DNA from 4 places in the Azospira sp. genome. Region 1 is predicted to be linked to each of the others. Evidence: riboswitches for the same ligand, from Rfam matches in the RefSeq annotation. Region 1 holds a riboswitch; each other region holds the start of a gene.

Region 1 (4,465 bases):
GGCTGGCCTGGAGCAGCCAGTAGGTCATTTCCTCCAGGGTCATGTCCTTGGAGTCCCGGATCTCGCAGCCCGGCGGGGCGTAGAGGGTGGCCGCCTGGTCCACCAGGGAGCCGGCGAAGAGGATGGCGCCGGCCTGTTCCAGCAGGCGGCGGCCCTTGACGGTGATGAGGTCCGGGTCGCCGGGGCCGGCGCCGACGAACCAGATCTTGCCGAGGGTGGCTGGGGTCATGGCATGTTCCTTCTCAGCAGTCTTCTTGTTGCAGCTGGGCCAGGAGGGCGCTGCAGCTGTGGATGGGGGTGTCGCCGCGGAGCAGGCCGCGCTGCCGCAGCTGCCGTTCCAGGCCGATCACCGAGGGCAGGCGCAGGCCGATGGCGGCCAGCTCGGCCTCGTGCCCGGCCAGGGCCGGGGCGTCGAAGCTGGCGCAGCAGCGGCCGGCGGCCATGAGGTGGATGCGGTCGGCCCAGCGGTAGGCGAAGTGGATGTCGTGGGTGGCCAGGAGGATGGTCATGCCCCGGCGGTGCAGGCCGTCCAGCACCGCCAGCAGTTCCTCCTGCATGGCCTGGTCGAGGCCGGCCATGGGTTCGTCCAGCACCAAGAGCTCCGGCTCCATGGCCAGCACGCCGGCGATGCAGACCCGCTTCTTCTGGCCGAAGCTGAGGTTCTGCACCGGCTTGTGGGCCAGGTCGTCCATGCCCACGGCCTGCAGGGCGGCTTCCACCCGGGCGGCGACGGTGGCCTCGTCCAGGCCCAGGTTGAGGGGGCCGAAGGAGACGTCCTCCCGCACGCTGGCGGAGAAAAGCTGCCGGTCCGGATTCTGGAAGACCAGGCCCACCTTGCTGCGCAGGGCGCGCAGGCCGGCCCGGCCGTAGTCCACCGGGGTGCCGGCGTAGTGCACCCGGCCGGCGGCGGGGCGCAGCAGGCCGTTGCAGTGCTGGAAGAGGGTGGTCTTGCCCGAGCCGTTGGCGCCGATGAGGGCGTTGCGGCTGCCCCGGGAAACGCCCAGGGAACAGCCGGCCAGGCCCGCGCTGCCGTCCGGGTAGCGGTAGTGCACGTCCTCCAGCTGCAGCAGGGGCACGCTCACCGGCCGCTCCAGGCGAGCAGCACCAGGGCCAGGGCGGCCACGCCGGCCAGGCCGGCATCGCGCCGGGCGTGGGGGTGGCGGCTGCCGAGGAAGCGCAGGGGACCGTCGTTGTTGCGGGCCAGGGCCGCCAGGTGCAGGGCGTGGGAACGCTGCCACACCTGCAGGGTGAGGTGGGCGGCCATCTGCCCCAGGCTGCGCAGCAGGCGGCTGCGGTCCAGGTGGCCGAGGCGGGCGGCCTGGGCGGCGCGCATGTCCTGCAGGGCGGCGGCGAAGACGAACAGGGTGCGGTAGCACAGCACCATGATGTCCAGCAGCACCTCGGGGGTGCGCAGGCGGCGCAGCAGGGCGATGAGGTCGCTCAGGGGCGTGGTCAGCACCAGGAACAGCAGGGCCGCCAGGGCGCCCAGGGAGCGGGTCGCCACCACGGCGGCCTGGTGGGTGCCGGCGGCGGTGGCCTGCAGGCCGCCCCCATCCACGGAGACGGCCAGGGAGAGGGCGCTGATGGCGAGGAAGAAGAGGGCCGGGGCCGCCACCCGCAGATAGAGCAGGGGCGATACCCGGGCGCCGCCGATGGTCACGGCCGCCAGCAGGGCGGCCACGCCGAGCCCGGCGGCCGGGGTGGCGGCGGCGACGAAGGCGGCCGTCACCCCGCCCAGGGCGAAGAGGCCCTTGGCCTGGGGCGCCACGCCGCGCCAGCGGTTGGCGTAGGCCGACTGCTCGATCAGCACGCCGGCCCTTCCTGGTCCTTGTCTTCGCGCCGGGCTGCCGCTTCACCGCGTCGTTGTTCCCGGCGCAGCTTTTCCCGGGTGCGGGCGCAGCCCAGGTAATAGCCGATGAAGCCGGCGCCGAGGGCCGCCTGCAGGGCGAAAAGGAGGGAGGCGATCTCGCCGCTGGCCGGCTCCAGCAGGGGCTGGAACCAGGGCTGGTAGTCCGGGGCGATGCGGGTGATGAGGGCCTGGGCCTCGCTGTCGGCGCCGCCGAAGATTTCCGCCGGCTGGCCGTCCGGCCCGACCGGCCGTTCCACCAGCCACAGGGGCAGGGCCGCCAGCAGCACCACAGCGATGAGCAGCAGCAGGTTCTGGTGGCGCTTCATGCCCGCACCTCCGGCGCCGGGGCCACGCCCAGGTCCTGCAGTTCCTGCGGGTTGAAGCGGGCCAGGGCGTTGCAGATGACCACGGTGAGCAGGCCCTCGCTGATGGCCAGGGGAATCTGGGTGAGGGCGAAGATGCCGGCGAACTTGAGGAAGGAGGCGCCAAAGCCGCCCACCGGATCGGGGAAGGCCCAGGCCAGTTGCACCGAGGTGGTGACGTAGGTGAGCAGGTCCGCCAGGCTGGCGGCGAGGAACACGCTCACCGCCAGGGAGGCCTTGAGGCGGCGGGCCAGGGCGAAGATGCCGTAGGCGGCGAAGGGTCCCACCACGGCCATGGAGAAGATGTTGGCGCCCAGGGTGGTGAGGCCGCCGTGGGCCAGCAGCAGGGCCTGGAACAGCAGCACCACGGCGCCGATGGGAGCCATGGCGGCAGGGCCGAAGAGCACGGCGCCCAGGCCGGTGCCGGTGGGGTGGGAACAGCTGCCGGTGACCGAGGGCAGCTTCAGGGCCGAGAGGACGAAGGTGAAGGCGGCGGCCACTCCCAGCAGCATGCGCTGCTCGGGATTTTCGCGGATGCGGCGGTTCACGGAACGGATGCCCCAGGCGACGAAGGGGGCGGCGGCGACGCTCCAGCCCACGGCGTGTTCGATGGGCAGGAAGCCTTCCATGATGTGCATGAGTCTCTCCCTCGGCGAGCATGACGGTGGCGCACCAGGCGGGGGAGTTGTGGCAGGTCGGATAAAGGGCCGCGGCGGATGGAACAGCGAGGAGGCGGCAAATCACCAGAACCGTTCCCGTCACCCCGGGGAATGGTGCAACTTGTGATGTCAGGCCGGTCTTCTGGCTTGCCTTCATCCTTCCCTGCCGGCCTTCCCGTGATGAACCACAGTGGCGTGAGGCAGCGTCGTCTGGCTTACAGCAGCGGGGGCTGCGCCGGACTGTCCTGGGTGGTCCCTGGAGTCACCGGCTTCCCGTTTCACCGTCCCCGCAGAGCGCGAGGCACGGCACCTGAATCGGGGCGGATGATAGCCCACTCCCCCCGGGCTGGGCAATCCGCCGCGCCAGGCGCGGCGTTTGGCGAATCGGTCGGGGCGGGTTAGACTGGCCCCGCTTCGGTTCCCCCCTCCAGGGGATGAAAAGGGAATCCGGTGCGAGACAGGGCGGCGACGCCCCGACTCCAGTCCGGAACTGCCCCCGCAACTGTAGGCGGCGAGCGTTGCGCTCCACTCTTTGCCACTGGCGATACTGCCGGGAAGGCTGGCGCAACGTGACGACCCGCAAGTCAGGAGACCTGCCGCGGCATTACTTCATATCAATCCTAATTGGGGCGGGGTGTCCCCTGAGGAAGGTAAATGCGCGCATTCCCTGACTGTCATCGTTGTCCGCTCTCGGCTGCCTGCCGCTCCGAGCCGCTTTGCCGCGGCCCGGGGTGTTCGCCCTTCTCCGATGCTCCCGCTCCGCTTTATCCAAGGAGTTGCGCATGCGCATGGAAGCAATGGAAATCGGCGCCGTCGTGGGGACGGCCGCCCAGCCCGTAGAAGCCAATCCCGCCCCCACTTCGTCCACTTCGCCGCGGCAGCAGCAGGCCACCCTCATGGTGGACGTGGTCTTCCCCGAACAGGTGAACCATCACGGCACCCTCTTCGGCGGTTCCGCCATGGCCATGATGGACAAGCTGGCTTTCCTGGTGGCCACCCGGGAGACCCGCCGGCCCATGGTCACCGCCAGCAGCGGCCGCATCGACTTCCGTAAGCCCATTCCCCAGGGGCGCCTGGTGGAACTGTCCGGCCGGGTGGTGCAGCGGGGTCGGCGCTCGGTGCAGGTGGAGGTGGCCCTGGCGGCGGAGGACCTGGCCACCGGGCTGCGGGAGACCAGCGCCACCGCCCACTTCACCCTGGTGGCGGTGGACGGTCCAGGGGCGCCGCTGCAGGAGGACGACGAGAGCTTCGCCCAGCTGCCCGGCATCGGCCCGGTGACGGCCATGGTGGAGATGGTCTTTCCCGGCCACACCAACCACCACGGCAGCCTCTTCGGCGGCCAGGCCCTGGCCTGGCTGGGCAAGGCGGCCATGGTGGCGGCCAGCCGCCAGGCCCGCATGCCGGTGGTGATGGCCGCTTCCGAGCGCATCGACTTCCACGCGCCGGTGCTGGAGGGGGAGATCGCCGACCTGGCGGCCCGGGTGGTGGCCATCGGCAACAGTTCCATGACGGTGGAAGTGCTGCTGCACGCCGAGGCCCTGCTCACCGGCCAGCGCCGCCTGTGCACCCGGGGCCGCCTCACCATGGTGGCGGTG
Region 2 (4,465 bases), on a different contig from region 1:
TGGAAGACGCCCGGGGCGGCTATGTGGAAGTGGACCGCAGCACCACCCTGGACTGGGACGCCCTGCGCGAGCGCATCGCCCAGGTCGGCATGCGCAACTCCAACTGCGTCGCCATTGCCCCCACGGCCACCATCTCCAACATCATCGGCGTCTCCGCCGCCATCGAGCCGGAGTACCAGAACCTCTACGTCAAATCCAACCTCTCCGGCGAATTCACGGTGGTGAACGAATCCCTGGTGCGGGACCTGAAGGCCCTCAACCTGTGGGACGAGGTGATGATCTCCGACCTCAAGTATTTCGACGGTTCCCTCGGCCCCATCGACCGCATCCCGGACGAGCTGAAGGCCCGCTACGCCACCGCCTTCGAGATCGACCCCACCTGGCTGATCCGGGCCGCCGCCCGCCGCCAGAAGTGGATCGACCAGGCCCAGTCCCTCAACCTCTACGTGGCCGCCCCCTCCGGCAAGAAGCTGGACGAGATCTACAAGCTGGCCTGGACCCAGGGCCTGAAGACCACCTACTACCTGCGCACCCTGGGCGCCACCGCCATGGAAAAGACCAGTTCCCCGGTGGACCGGGCCGCCGCCCCCGCCGCGCCCGAGCCCAAGTTCTGCTCCATCGACAACCCGGATTGCGAGGCCTGCCAATGAGCCAACTGCGTTTCGACGACTGGGACGACGCACCCGCCGCCGCCCAGCCTACCCCGGCTGCAACGCCCGCCCGGCAAGCATCTCCAGCCCCCCTGCCCGCCCAGGCAGGAACGGCGGCGTCCCTGGCCGGCACTACCCCGGCAGCCGCGCCCCGCCTGCCTGCCGGCGGCATCTCCCTGGCCCCCATCAACCCGGAAGACAAGCGGGTGGTGAACGGCAAGGCCGACATCAACCAGCTGGCGCCCTTCAAGTACCCCTGGGCCTGGGAGTTTTTCCTCAACGCCAACCGCAACCACTGGACGCCCCTGGAAATCTCCATGGCCCAGGACGTGCATGACTACAACCACAAGCTGACGCCGGCCGAGCGCCACGTCTTCGAGAACGTGCTCTCCTACCTCACCACCTCCGACATCCTGGCCATGCGCAACATCGGCCTGGCGGTGATGGAGAAGATGAGCGCGCCGGAACTGCAGATCTACCAGGCCCGCCAGGTCTATGAAGAGGCCCTGCACACCTGGACCTACCAGCACTGCATCGAAAGCCTGGGCCTGGACCAGAAGGAAATCTACAACCGCTACCGGGTGGTGCCGGAAATCCACGGCAAGATCGCCCTGGCCAACCGTCGCCTGGAGCGGGTGATGCGTTCCGACTTCGACCTGACGGACCGGGACAACCTGCACGAATTCGCCCTCTCCTACCTCTTCTTCGCCGGCATCTTCGAAGGCTGCTGGTTCTACAACGGCTTCACTCCCATCTTCGCCCTGCAGCGCCGGGGCCTGATGAAGGGCACCGCCGAGCAGCTGCAGTACATCATGCGCGACGAAGTGCTGCACTGCGCCTTCGGCATCCGGGTGGTGCGCCAGCTCCTGCAGGAAGAAAACCTGACCCTGGACCCGGTCCAGGTCAAGGCCTTGTGGGAAGAGGCGGAAGCCGCCGAGTCGGCCTACGCCGGTTACATCCTGCGGGAGCCCATCCTGGGCTACAACGCCGACCTGCACCGGGACCAGTTCCGCTTCATCGCCAACCGCCGCGCCCGCCAGCTGGGCCTGGCCGAGCCCTTCCCCGGTGCCGAGAACGTGCTGCCCTGGCTCGACGAACAGGCCAATATGCGCAAGGAAAAGAACTTCTTCGAAACCCGCGTCACCGAGTACCAGACCGGCGGCGCCCTGGCCTGGGACTGAGCCGGGCGACAACCAGCGGCACCGTGCCCTGGACGCTACCCCGGCCCCAGGCGGGGATGGGGCAGCCCAGGACACAGACTTTTGTCATAGATGGGATTGGGGGTATGATCGCGCTCCTGATCGCCTGCAGTTGCGATCCCGGCTCCCCAGGGAGCCATTAGCAGTCAAAGGTGTCCGGCGGCAGCAGCCGCCGGGTGAAACGGGAACGAAGTAACGGCCATCACGGCCCCAAGCTTCGGCTGCCCCCGCAACGGTAAGCCAGTGCGGATGTTCCACGGCCCTCCTCCCCGGAGCGCCAGCCACTGAGCCAGCCCGTCGCCCCCTCACCGGGGTCGGCGACTGGCTTGGGAAGGCGGAACATCAAGACTGGCGAGCCCGGAGACCGGCCTTTGATTTTTGCGTGCCCGCCGTCCATGGAGGACGGTGCCGGCACGAACCTGCCACCGACCGCGGGGTTGCGGACGGAGCGGAGCATGAATCGAAGCGCCGGCCTTCCCTCTGAGCCGAGTTTCTGCCGCCTGCCCTCGGGCCGGCGGTCGCGCCTCATCCTTTGTGCCCCCGTTTCCCGAAGCCCGGTCGGTAGCCATCGACTGGAGTCAGACAGCAACATGGGGAGCATCAACAACCAACAACCGCGGCGCCTCCTGGCCGCCGCCATCGCCGCCCTCTTTTCCCAGGCCGCCCTGGCCGCCGGAGAGCAGGGCGAGACGGAACTGGGCAGCGTGGTGGTGACCGCCTCGCGCATCGAGCAGACCACCCTGGAGGCCCCGGCCGCCGTCACCGTCGTGACGGCCGACAAGCTGGACGCCTCGGGTGCCGTGCGCATCGGCGACGCCCTTACCGCCAAGGTGCCCAGCTTTTACATGCGCAACGGCCTGGGCACCAGCACCCGCATCAACACCGCCCCCATCGTCTCCTTCCGCGGCCTCTCCGACGGCCGGGTGAAGATGATGGTGGACGGCATGAGTCTCTCCGACGGCAATGCCGGCGGCCTGGCCAGCCTGATGGGCATTCCCATGGGCGAGGTGGAGCAGATCGAGGTGGTGCCCGGCTCCGCCTCGGCCCTCTACGGCAGCGACGCCATGGGCGGCGTGGTCAATGTCATCACCAAGGTGCCCACCAAGCAGGAAACCCGGGTCAAGGTCAGCCGGGGCTTCGGCGACGGCGAGCGCAGTGCGGTGGAAGCCAGCTACCGCAACAAGTGGGACAACGGCCTGGCCGCCACCCTGGGCTTCGGCTACGAGGACATGGCCGGTTTCGCCGGCAGCGACCTGGTGGTGCTGCCGGTGGGCACCACCGGCAGCGGCGCCAACGCGGTCCAGGGTGGCCGGGCCACCACCACGGTGGATGGCAAGAAGGCCTATGTGGTGGGGGACCAGGGCGCCATTTCCTCCCACGCCAACAACCTGCATGCCAAGGTCTATTACAGCCTGGATGCCCAGTCCCGCTTCTTCGCCGGCTTCAACCGCAGCGAAAGCAGCATCGGTTTCGAGCGCTTCAACAACTACCTGAGCAAGAACGGCGCCCCCCTCGCCCTGCCCGCCAGCAACGTCTCCATCAACGGCGACAAGCTGGGCAGCATCAAGGAATCGAGCTTCTGGAATTCCAGCAATCCCAACTACCGCCAGGAGACCCGCTATTTCGCCGGTTTCGACGGCAAGCTGGGCAATGGCTACGACCTCAAGGCCAATGTGGGCTACTTCGACCGGGAGGCCTTCTACGTCGGCTCCGGCACCGGCGCCACCTTCGACAGCGGCCCGGGCACCCGCACCAGCACTCCCAACACCACCCTGGATGCCTCGGCCCAGCTGGGTTTTGCCGCGGGCAGCAACCAGTACCTGATCGTCGGTCTCTCCTCCAGCCGCAGCCACCTGCGGCGCAAGGTGTACCAGCTCACCAGCTGGCGCGATCCCGACAGCACCACCGGCGCCCTCAACGAACAGTCAAACGGGGAAAGCACCACCAATTCCCTGTTCCTGCAGGACCAGATCTTCGTCGGCGACGACCTCACCCTCTACCTGGGCGGCCGCCACGACCGCTGGAGCAGCCGGGGCAACATGCAGAAGTTTGTCGGTACGCCCCGAAGCAATCTGGACATCCCGGAGCGCTCCGAATCCGCCTTCTCCCCCAAGGTGGCGGCGGTCTATCGTCTGACGCCGGGCACCAGCCTGCGCAGCTCCCTGGGCAAGGCCTTCCGCGCCCCCTCCAACTACGAGATGTACGCCACGCCCAGCATCAGCAGCCGCCGCCTGCTGGTGGCCGACCCCAACCTGAAGCCGGAAACCTCCACCTCCTGGGACCTGGGCATCGAGACGGCCCTGGCCGGCCAGGGCTCGGCCAAAGCCACCTATTACCGCACCCGGCTGCAGGACATGATCTACCGCAAGCTCAGCCCCTACAGCGGCAGCCTGGCCAATGTGGACTTCTTCGCCACGGCCACCAACGCCGGCCAGGCCGAGGTGGAAGGCGTGGAACTGGCGGCGGAAATGCCCCTCGCCTCCTGGCTGCGGGCTTCCGCCAGCTACACCTGGACCGACAGCCAGATCACCCGGGACGAAAGCGGCACCGGCCTGCAGGGCAAGCGCCTGCGCTATGTGCCGAAGAACACCGCCTACTTCGCCCTGGACGCCCAGT
Region 3 (4,465 bases), on a different contig from region 1:
GTAGGCGCCGTGGCTGGTGCCGATGGCGATGGCCAGGGCGTCACAGTTGGTGCGGGCGACGAAGTCGGCGGCCTGGTCCGGATCGGTGAGCAGGTCTTCCCGGGTCATGTGGCCTTCGGCGCCATGGCCGTCTTCCTTGTCGGCCTTCATGGTTTCCAGGGAACCGAGCACGCCCAGTTCGGCCTCGACGGAGACGCCGATGGCGTGGGAGAACTTCACCACTTCCTGGGTCACGGCCACGTTGTAGTCGTAGGAGGCGACGCTCTTGCCGTCTTCCTGCAGGGAGCCGTCCATCATCACGGAGGAGAAGCCGGACTTGATGGCGGCCATACAGACGGCGGGGGACTGGCCGTGGTCCTGGTGCATCACCACGGGGATGTGGGGATAGGCTTCCAGGGCGGCGAGGATCTGGTGGCGCAGGAAGGCTTCGCCGGCGTATTTGCGGGCACCGGCGGAGGCCTGCATGATCACCGGGGCGTTCAGCTCATTGGCGGCCTCCATGATGGCCCAGACCTGTTCCATGTTGTTCACGTTGAAGGCGGGCAGACCGTAGCCGTTCTCGGCGGCGTGGTCCAGGAGCTGGCGCATGGATACGATGGGCATGGTGTTCCTCCAATGGGCAATGCGGTTTGTTCTGGCGTGATCGGCGCCCGCTGTCGTGGCGCTCGGGAAAGACCGTGATTTTATCGTGGCTTTGCCCCCCGGGCGAGTACTGCGACCACCGGGCAGCAAAAGAAAGACAAAGGCCGCGACCAGGGCGCCGGAGACGCCCAAACCACGGCCCTCTTCAGGCAGGCATGCCTAGAAGCGGCGTTTTTCCTGGGCCCTGGCCTGGTGCTCGCTGAGGACCTGGCGCAGCTCCTCCTCCACCGGCTTTTCCCACTGGCCGTCGTACACCAGGTCGGCCAGGGGCAGGCGCTGGCGCCAGCCGGCGCTTTCCAGCTCCGGCTTTTCCTTGAAGTGGCTGACGTAGCCCAGACACAGGTAGGCCACCGGGATGATGCGCGGCGGCAGGCCCAGGATGTCGCGCAGGGCCTGCTGGTGGAAGATGGAGACCCAGCCCACCCCCAGGCCTTCGCTGCGGGCCGCCAGCCACAGGTTCTGCACGGCGCAGACGCTGGAATAGAGGTCCATGGCCTTGATGTGGGTGCGGCCGATGACCACCGGGCCGGCCCGGTCCCGGTCGCAGGTGATGAGCAGGTTGATGGGCGCTTCCCGGATGCCCTCCAGCTTCAGTTCCTTGTAGATGGCCTGGCGCTCGCCCTCGAATTTCTCCGCCGCCTCCTGGTTGGCCTGCTGGAAGGCGGCGTGGATGCGGGCCTTGGTCTCCGCCTCCCGCACCAGGAGGAAACTCCAGGGCTGCATGTAGCCGACGGAAGGGGCGAAATGGGCGGCGGTGAGGACCCGGGCCAGCACCTCCTGGGGCACCGGGTCGGGCAGGAACTGGCCGCGCACGTCGCGGCGGGAGAAGATGGCGTGGTAGATGGCGTCCCGGGCGGCGTCGGAGAACTCGTGTTCGTTCTGGTAGCCGGCGAGGGAGATGACTTTGTTGACGGTGGGGTCGGTCTTCATGGAGTCCCCTTCAGAAGATCGGTGGCGGCGCGCCTGGCCGTGCGTGCCGGAAAGGGTCTCCTGGCCGGTCTTCTGACTCGGGATCACTCTGCGCCGGCGCCTTCCCGATCCGCGGATCAGTGGCATCTGCCGGCCCAGTCCCCCTCACAGCGTTGGGCACGTCGCGGAATGGGCGGCCCCAAGGCCTGCCGCACCGCGTTCCCGATTCTCCCTTGCGGGCACCCGGAGACGATTCGCCCCGGCGGACCGGGGCGACGGGAATTTTAACAGAGCCGGCGGATTCAGGCCCGAGGCCCGCGAGGGCCCTATCAGGCCCGCAGGGGCGGCATCTGGTGCTCGCCGACGCGGACGATCTTCAGGGTGTTGGTGCCCCCCGGGGTGCCGATGGGCTCGCCGATGGTCAGCACGATAAGGTCGCCCTTGGCCACGGCGCCGTTCTGCATCAGCAGCTGCTCGGCTTCGTAGAGCAGCACGTCCCGGTCCGAATGCTGCTGGCTCATGAGCAGGGGCGTCACTTCCCGGTAGAGGGACATCTTGGTCTGGGCCTCCGCATCCGGCGTCAGGGCATAGACCGGCACGCCGCAGTTGAGGCGGCTCATCCACAGGGCGGTGGAACCGGATTGCGACAGGGCGGCGATGGCCTTCACCTTGAGGTGGTGGGCGGTCCAGATGGCGGCCATGGCCACGGACTGGTCGATGCGGGTGAACACCCGGTCGAGGAATTCCCGGTCCAGGGTCACCTCGGCGGAACGCTCGGCCTCGATGCAGACCCGGGCCATGGATTCCACGGTTTCCACCGGATAGCGGCCGCTGGCGGTCTCGGCGGAAAGCATCACCGCGTCGGTGCCGTCCAGCACCGCATTGGCCACGTCGGACACTTCGGCCCGGGTCGGCACCGGCGACTGGATCATGGATTCCATCATCTGGGTGGCGGTGATGGCCAGCTTGTTCTTCTCCCGGGCGTGGCGAATCATCTTCTTCTGCAGGGCCGGCACGGCGGCATCGCCCACTTCCACGGCCAGGTCGCCCCGGGCCACCATGACGCCGTCGGAGGCGTCAAGGATTTCATCCAGGGCCGCCACGGCCTCGGTGCGCTCGATCTTGGCGATGGTCAGGGCGCGGCTGCCGGCGGCCCGCATCAGCTGGCGCGCCATGTACATGTCGGCGGCGCTCTTGGGGAAGGAGACGGCGATGTAATCGACGCCGATCTGGGCCGCCGTCTTGATGTCGTCCATGTCCTTGGCAGTCAGGGCCGGGGCGGAAAGGCCGCCGCCCTGGCGGTTGATGCCCTTGTTGTTGGACAGCTCGCCGGCGTGGCGCACCACGGTGTGGATTTCGGCACCGATCACCCGCTCCACGTCGAGCACGATGCGGCCGTCGTCCAGCAGCAGCACGGCGCCGGGCTCCACGTCCCGGGGCAGGTCCTTGTAGTCCAGGCCGACCCGCTCCTGGTTGCCCAGGGCACAGTTGGCGTCGAGGATGAACTTGTCGCCCTTCTCCAGCTGGATCTTGCCGTTCTCGAATTTGCCGACGCGGATCTTCGGCCCCTGCAGGTCCCCCAGGATGCCCACCGGCCGCCCCACCTTGGCGGAAATCTCGCGCACGGTGCGGGCCCGGGCCATGTGGTCCTCGGCGGTGCCGTGGGAGAAGTTCATGCGCACCACGTCCACGCCGGCGCGGATCAGGCGCTCCAGGGTGACGGGATCGGTGGAAGCGGGGCCGAGGGTGGCGACGATCTTGGTATGGCGGGCCATGGCGGGTTCCTGTTGTTGGTCTGTCCGGCCATTCTAGCGCAGCCTCCCCGCCGTTGCTGGCCCCCAGGCCATTTCCCGGCGGCGGGGCGCTTCAGTAGTAGGCCTCGATGGCCGCCAGCGATTGGGCGTAGGTGTGGCGGATCTGGGCCGGCTCGTAGCGGTGCTCCCGGCCCACCGGGCAGGCCAGCCGGGCTAGGCAGGTATGGCGACAGGGCGAGGCGGGCTGCCGGCGCCAGGCGACGCAGGCGGCCAGGTCGAAACGGCCGCCGGCCAGGGCGCCGGCCGGGCAGCCCTCGATGCAGACCCGGGGCGCGCAGCTGGCACAGGGCGAGGCTTCCTGCAGGGGCGGCGTCGGCGGGAAGTCGCTGTCCGCCAGCAGGGCCGCCCGGTAGGCATACCAGGAGCCCCACTGCTGCCGCACCCCGACCATGAAGGGCGAGGGATGGTGCCAGCCCGCCAGCCGCCCCAGCTGCTGCAGCCCCACCGGCGCATCGCCGGGATAGAGCAGGAGGAAGTCCCGGCCGGGACAGACGGTGGCAAACCAGCGGCCCACGCTGGCAATGGTGAAATCGTCGATGGGATGGTCCGAATCCAGCCCGGCGGCCTGCACCGCCTGCCACAGGCGGCGTCCGCCGTGGCCCAGCAGGATCAGCTGGCGCCGGCCGTGGCCCGGGGCGGCCCGCTCCAGGGCGGCGGCAACCTCCACCGGCAGGGCCGCCACGTCGAAGACGGCCTGCAGGTTGAGGCCGGCCTCATGCAGCAGGCTGGCGTCGAACGGCTGGCGCGGGGAGAGCATCGCCCGCAACCTCAGTGGGAAACGCCGTCCCGCTGCACCACCTTGAGGAAGGTCAGCCAGATGATGCGGCAATCGAAGGCGAGGGAGCGCCGGCGCAGGTATTCCGCATCCAGGGCCACCTTCTGGGGAATGGGCAGCTCGTCCCGCCCGTTCACCTGGGCCCAGCCGGTAAGGCCGGGCACCAGCTCATGGACGCCGGCCTCGGTGCGCAGGGCGATCAGGTCGTCCTGGTTGTACAGGGCCGGCCGGGGACCGACGAAACTCATGTCACCCTTGAGGATGCTCCACAGCTGGGGCAGCTCGTCCAGGCTGGACTTGCGCAGGAAGGAGCCCACCGGCGTCA
Region 4 (4,465 bases), on a different contig from region 1:
ACATAGGCCAGCCACCAGAAATCAAAAAGCATCGTTCAGCTCCATCAACTTGCGGGTAATGAATTGCCACTCTTCCGTCGTCACCGGGGTGATGGACAGGCGGCTGCCCTTTTGCAGCACTCCCATGGCCGCCAGGGCCGGATGGCAGCGCAGTTCGGTCAGGGGCACGAAGCGCCCGCGGGCGACGAAGGCCACATCCACGTTGAGCCAGCGGGGCTGCCCGGGCGAGGATTTGGCATCGAAATAGGGACTGGCCGGATCGAACTGGGTGGCATCGGCGTAGGCGGCGGACGCCACCTGACCCAGGCCGGCGATGCCCGGCACGGCACAGCCGGAATGGTAGAAGAGCACGCCGTCGCCCAGCTTCATGGCATCGCGCATGAAATTGCGGGCCTGGTAGTTGCGCACGCCGAACCAGGGCACCCGGCCGAGACGGGCCAGGTCGTCGATGGACACTTCGTCCGGCTCGGATTTCATCAGCCAGTAAGCCATGGGCGAACAGGGGAAAAGAGGGGCCACAAAAGGAAACAGCGCGGTGGATTGCTCGCACCGCGCTGCTGTATTAGGCCCCCGCCTGTGCCGTTAGGCCGGCATCCTGAACCTGAGTTCAGAGTGGTCGCTTGCCGTCCGCATCAGGTGCACCCGACGAAGGGCGCTCACAACAGCGGATGAGTGGTTCGCGGCCGATGCCAATTAGCATTGGTTCAAGGAATATATGGCCTTGACGAACACCGCAGGGGACAATCGGCGGAAACTTTTGCTGGTGCGGCCAAGAAGGCTTCAGAACAAGGGTTCCTGGCCTTGGAGGGCCGCGTCCAACTGTGTTTCCATGGCTCCGATTCTACGCTGAAAGTCAGAGCCGTCAACGGGGGTTTCAGGATTTTCTGCGGGGCTCTCCGCCTTCCCGGCGGAAAGCAGTTCGTGGGCGATATTCAGGGCCGCCATGACCGCCACGCGCTCGGCGGCGGCAGTTTTGCTCTTGGCTGCGATGTCCTGCATCTTGCGGTCCACATAGGCGACGGCAGCCAGCAGCGCTTCCTGTTCGCCGGGCGGGCAGGCCACCCGGTATTCGCGGCCGAGGATGGCCACGTCGATGAAATTGCCGCTCATGCCTTGCCCTCCTCCGGCAACTGCTCGGCCAGCGCCTCGAGGCGGGCACGGGCCGCCTCCATGCGCTCGACCAGACGCAGGCGCTCGTCTTCCGCGCTGGCCAGTCGGGCGCGCAGTTCCTGGTTCTCGGCCCGCAGGCTGTGGCAGAGGCTGACCACCTGCGCCACCTTGCCCTCGAGGGCATCCAATTGCTTAGTCATAGGCGCGAACTATAGAGGCCAAAAACACGCAAGGTCAAGGACTAAGACCATATTTTGAATGTGTTTTATGCCAAAGCGCCCAGGCGCCGGCCTCGCCATACAGGCAGGTATGGAGTACCATCCGCCCCCGTTGTTCCACCAGGGACAACGCTCCGCGTCAGGTGCCGCGGGAGGAGTCCTCCTCCGCGGTTAAACGGGAAACAGGTGCGCGCCGCCAGCAGCGGCGCAATGCCTGTGCTGCCCCCGCAACGGTAAGGAAGTGCGGGTCCATCACGACGCCACTGGGTCACCCCCGGGAAGGCGATGGATCAAGACTTCCGAGCCCGGATACCGGCCTGAACGGAATTCGCGGAAGCGTCGCGGGGAAGCGGCAAGACTGGTCTGTCCAAAAAGCACTCCTGATCCGAAGGTTCCCTGCCCGCGTCCAATTACCATCGGCGACGGTGCTGCGGGATGCGCATCGTTGCCATGCAGGAGTCACTCCCATGCGCCGTTCCCTGTTATCCACCGCCCTGACCGCTGCCTTTGCCCTGCCTGCGACCGCGGCCCTGGCGGAGGAAGCCTCGCTCCAGTCCGTCATCGTCACCGCCACCCGTTTCTCCGAGGCCGATTGCCGTACGGCAGCCAACATCAGCGTCATTTCCCGGGAAGACATCGAGAAGACGCCAGCCACCAATCTGACCGACCTGCTGGCGACCCGGGCCGGCATCAACGCCATGCCGATCTACGGCCCTCTGGGCCTGGACGCGACGGTGGACATGCGCGGCTTCGGCTCCACCGCCACCAGCAACACCCTGGTACTGCTGGACGGCCAGCGCATCAGCCCCACCGACATGGGAACCATCATCTGGTCCTCCATTCCCCTCACCGGCATTGAGCGCATCGAGGTGGTACGCGGCTCCGGCACGGTACTCTACGGCGACGGAGCCACCGGCGGCGTCATCAACATCATCACCGACAAGTCCGGCAAGCCCCGGGCCTCCATTACCGCCACCGCTGGCTCCTTCGGCTACCGAGGCCTGGACGGCAGCTTCGCCGGTGGCAATGAGCACCTCTACGGCAATCTGTTCGTGCGCAGTGCCAGCCTCGACGGCTACCGCCAGAACAGCCAGCAGGACCAGCAGGCTGCCAGCGGCCGCGTAGGCTTGAAGCTGGAGCGGGGCGAGGTCTTCTCAGATTTCGCCGTATACAAGGAATCCTCCGGACTCCCAGGCAATCTGCTGCAGGCGACCTACGAAAACGATCCGCGTAACAGCCGCAAGCCCTACGACACCCAACGCCGTGACGGCTATCGTGTCCGCCCTGGTGTGGCCTATGCCCTCTCCGACAAGGTGGACCTGGAGACGGAAGTCAGCTTCGAACACCAGACCCTCAACACCGACCTCGTCTCTTCCAACTGGAAGAGCGAGCGCGTCCGCGACACCCTTTCCTTCACCCCGCGTCTGCGCATCAACCACGGCCTCGGGACACTGGGCAGCGAAACCACGGTGGGGGTGGATTACTACGACGCCAAGGTCACCTCCACCAACCAGAACGGCCCCAACCAGCGCGCCACCCAGAAAAGCAGCGCCTTCTACCTGCAGAACCTGACCAACCTCACCTCCGCCCTCAGCCTGACCCTGGGCGCCCGCCAGCAGCGCATGAAGCAGAGCGCCTACCAGGATGCCTATCCGGCCTGGTTTCAGCCCGGCATGGACGGCAGTGCCAGCCGCACCCGTTCCGCCTACGACCTGGGCCTGACCTACGGCAGCGGCGCCTGGCAGTTCTTCGGCAAGACCGGCACCACCTTCCGCTTCGCCAACCTGGACGAGCTCTTCGGCTACGACAACCTGGCCTTCCGTCCGGTGTTCGCCGGCGACCTCAAGCCCCAGCACGGCCGCACCAACGAAATCGGCGCCCGCGTTGCCCAAGGCTCCTGGTCGGCCCGAGCCGCCCTCTTCCGCACCACCCTGAGCGATGAAATCGGTTACGACGCCAGCGCCGGTGCCAACGTCAACCTGGACCCCACCCGCCGCCAGGGCCTGGAAACCGAGGCCGACTGGAAGCTGAGTTCCAGCGTCAGCGCCAAGGTCAGCTACACCTATCTGGATGCCACCTTCCGCAGCGGCACCTATGCCGGCAAGCGGGTGCCCCTGGCCCCGACACACCAGGGCAGCGTCCTGCTCACCTGGGACGGCGGCAGCATCGGCCAGTACGGGGTCCTCACCCGCATGGTCGGCAAACGGGCCTACGGCAGCGATTTCGACAACAGCCACGGCGACCTGGCCGGCTACGCCACCCTGGACCTGCAGGCTTCATGGAACTTCAAGCCCTGGACCCTGAAGGCTCAGATCGCCAATGCCCTGGACCACAAGCATGCTGCGTTTGCCGGCTATTCCAGCACGGCCGGTCACTACTATTACCCGACCGACGGGCGCGCCCTGTTCGTCTCCGGGCGTTACGATTTCTGACCGACTGTTCTGCCTGACCAACCATGCCCTCCCGCCGTCGTGCCCTGATCGTCATTGCCCTGCTGGTGCTGCTGGCCGGGGTGAGTCTGGTCGTGGCCCTGGCGGTGGGCAGCATCAGCATTCCCCCCGGCGCCGTCCTGCAGGGGCTGCTCGGCGATGCCGAGGCGCCGGGCTACGCGGTGGTGCATAACCTGCGCCTGCCCCGGGCCCTGGCCGCCTTTGCCTGCGGCGGGCTGCTGGCGGTGGCCGGCTGCCTGATGCAGGTGCTGCTGCGCAATCCCCTGGCCGATCCCTATGTGCTGGGCATCTCCGGCGGCGCCGGGGTCGGCGCCCTGGTGGCCATCCTGCTCGGGCTGTCCGCCTTCGGCATCAACGGCCTCGCCTTCAGCGGCGCCCTGGCCGCCACTTTCCTGGTCTTCGGCCTGGCCCACGGCGACGGCTCGTGGACCCAGACCCGCCTGCTGCTCACCGGGGTCATCGTCGCCGCCGGCTGCGGCGCCCTGGTGGCCCTGATGCTGTCCCTGGCGCCGGAGCACAAGCTGCACGGCATGCTCTACTGGCTGATGGGCGACCTCTCCCAGGCCACCGACGCCCGGCCGCCCCTGCTGGCCCTGGCGGCGGCCCTGCTGCTGGCCCTGCCCTTCGCCCGGGAACTCAACCTGCTGGCCCGGGGCCTGGCCACGGCCCAGGCCCTCGGCGTGGCCG

What was found. Region 1 has a riboswitch for cobalamin ahead of OEL49_RS16650 (energy-coupling factor ABC transporter permease). Riboswitches for the same ligand answer to the same signal wherever they lie in the genome.
Region 2: it holds a riboswitch for cobalamin, as region 1 does, so the genes downstream of both, OEL49_RS04015 (TonB-dependent receptor plug domain-containing protein) here and OEL49_RS16650 (energy-coupling factor ABC transporter permease) in region 1, are expected to answer to the same signal.
Region 3: it holds a riboswitch for cobalamin, as region 1 does, so the genes downstream of both, bluB (5,6-dimethylbenzimidazole synthase) here and OEL49_RS16650 (energy-coupling factor ABC transporter permease) in region 1, are expected to answer to the same signal.
Region 4: it holds a riboswitch for cobalamin, as region 1 does, so the genes downstream of both, OEL49_RS14440 (TonB-dependent receptor family protein) here and OEL49_RS16650 (energy-coupling factor ABC transporter permease) in region 1, are expected to answer to the same signal.

What each region holds. Positions count from the first base shown of each region.
Region 1 covers NZ_JAOTRW010000012.1:84,282-88,746, reverse strand. Annotated here, with positions in the region: gene cobM (precorrin-4 C(11)-methyltransferase) at 1-229, opposite strand, end outside; gene OEL49_RS16665 (energy-coupling factor ABC transporter ATP-binding protein) at 243-1,082, opposite strand; gene cbiQ (cobalt ECF transporter T component CbiQ) at 1,079-1,810, opposite strand; gene OEL49_RS16655 (energy-coupling factor ABC transporter substrate-binding protein) at 1,804-2,175, opposite strand; gene OEL49_RS16650 (energy-coupling factor ABC transporter permease) at 2,172-2,849, opposite strand; cobalamin riboswitch at 2,986-3,199, opposite strand; cobalamin riboswitch at 3,269-3,485, shown strand; gene OEL49_RS16645 (acyl-CoA thioesterase) at 3,653-4,465, shown strand, end outside.
Region 2 covers NZ_JAOTRW010000003.1:120,440-124,904, reverse strand. Annotated here, with positions in the region: gene OEL49_RS04025 (ribonucleoside-diphosphate reductase subunit alpha) at 1-650, shown strand, start outside; gene OEL49_RS04020 (ribonucleotide-diphosphate reductase subunit beta) at 647-1,831, shown strand; cobalamin riboswitch at 1,983-2,236, shown strand; gene OEL49_RS04015 (TonB-dependent receptor plug domain-containing protein) at 2,440-4,465, shown strand, end outside.
Region 3 covers NZ_JAOTRW010000002.1:670,257-674,721, forward strand. Annotated here, with positions in the region: gene fba (class II fructose-bisphosphate aldolase) at 1-603, opposite strand, end outside; gene bluB (5,6-dimethylbenzimidazole synthase) at 802-1,572, opposite strand; cobalamin riboswitch at 1,618-1,813, opposite strand; gene pyk (pyruvate kinase) at 1,881-3,326, opposite strand; gene OEL49_RS03085 (hypothetical protein) at 3,418-4,122, opposite strand; gene OEL49_RS03090 (sugar transferase) at 4,134-4,465, opposite strand, start outside.
Region 4 covers NZ_JAOTRW010000009.1:158,430-162,894, forward strand. Annotated here, with positions in the region: gene OEL49_RS14415 (sulfite exporter TauE/SafE family protein) at 1-32, opposite strand, end outside; gene OEL49_RS14420 (EVE domain-containing protein) at 22-492, opposite strand; RNA gene ssrS (6S RNA) at 564-743, opposite strand; gene OEL49_RS14430 (cell division protein ZapA) at 781-1,110, opposite strand; gene OEL49_RS14435 (hypothetical protein) at 1,107-1,310, opposite strand; cobalamin riboswitch at 1,453-1,663, shown strand; gene OEL49_RS14440 (TonB-dependent receptor family protein) at 1,796-3,760, shown strand; gene OEL49_RS14445 (FecCD family ABC transporter permease) at 3,784-4,465, shown strand, end outside.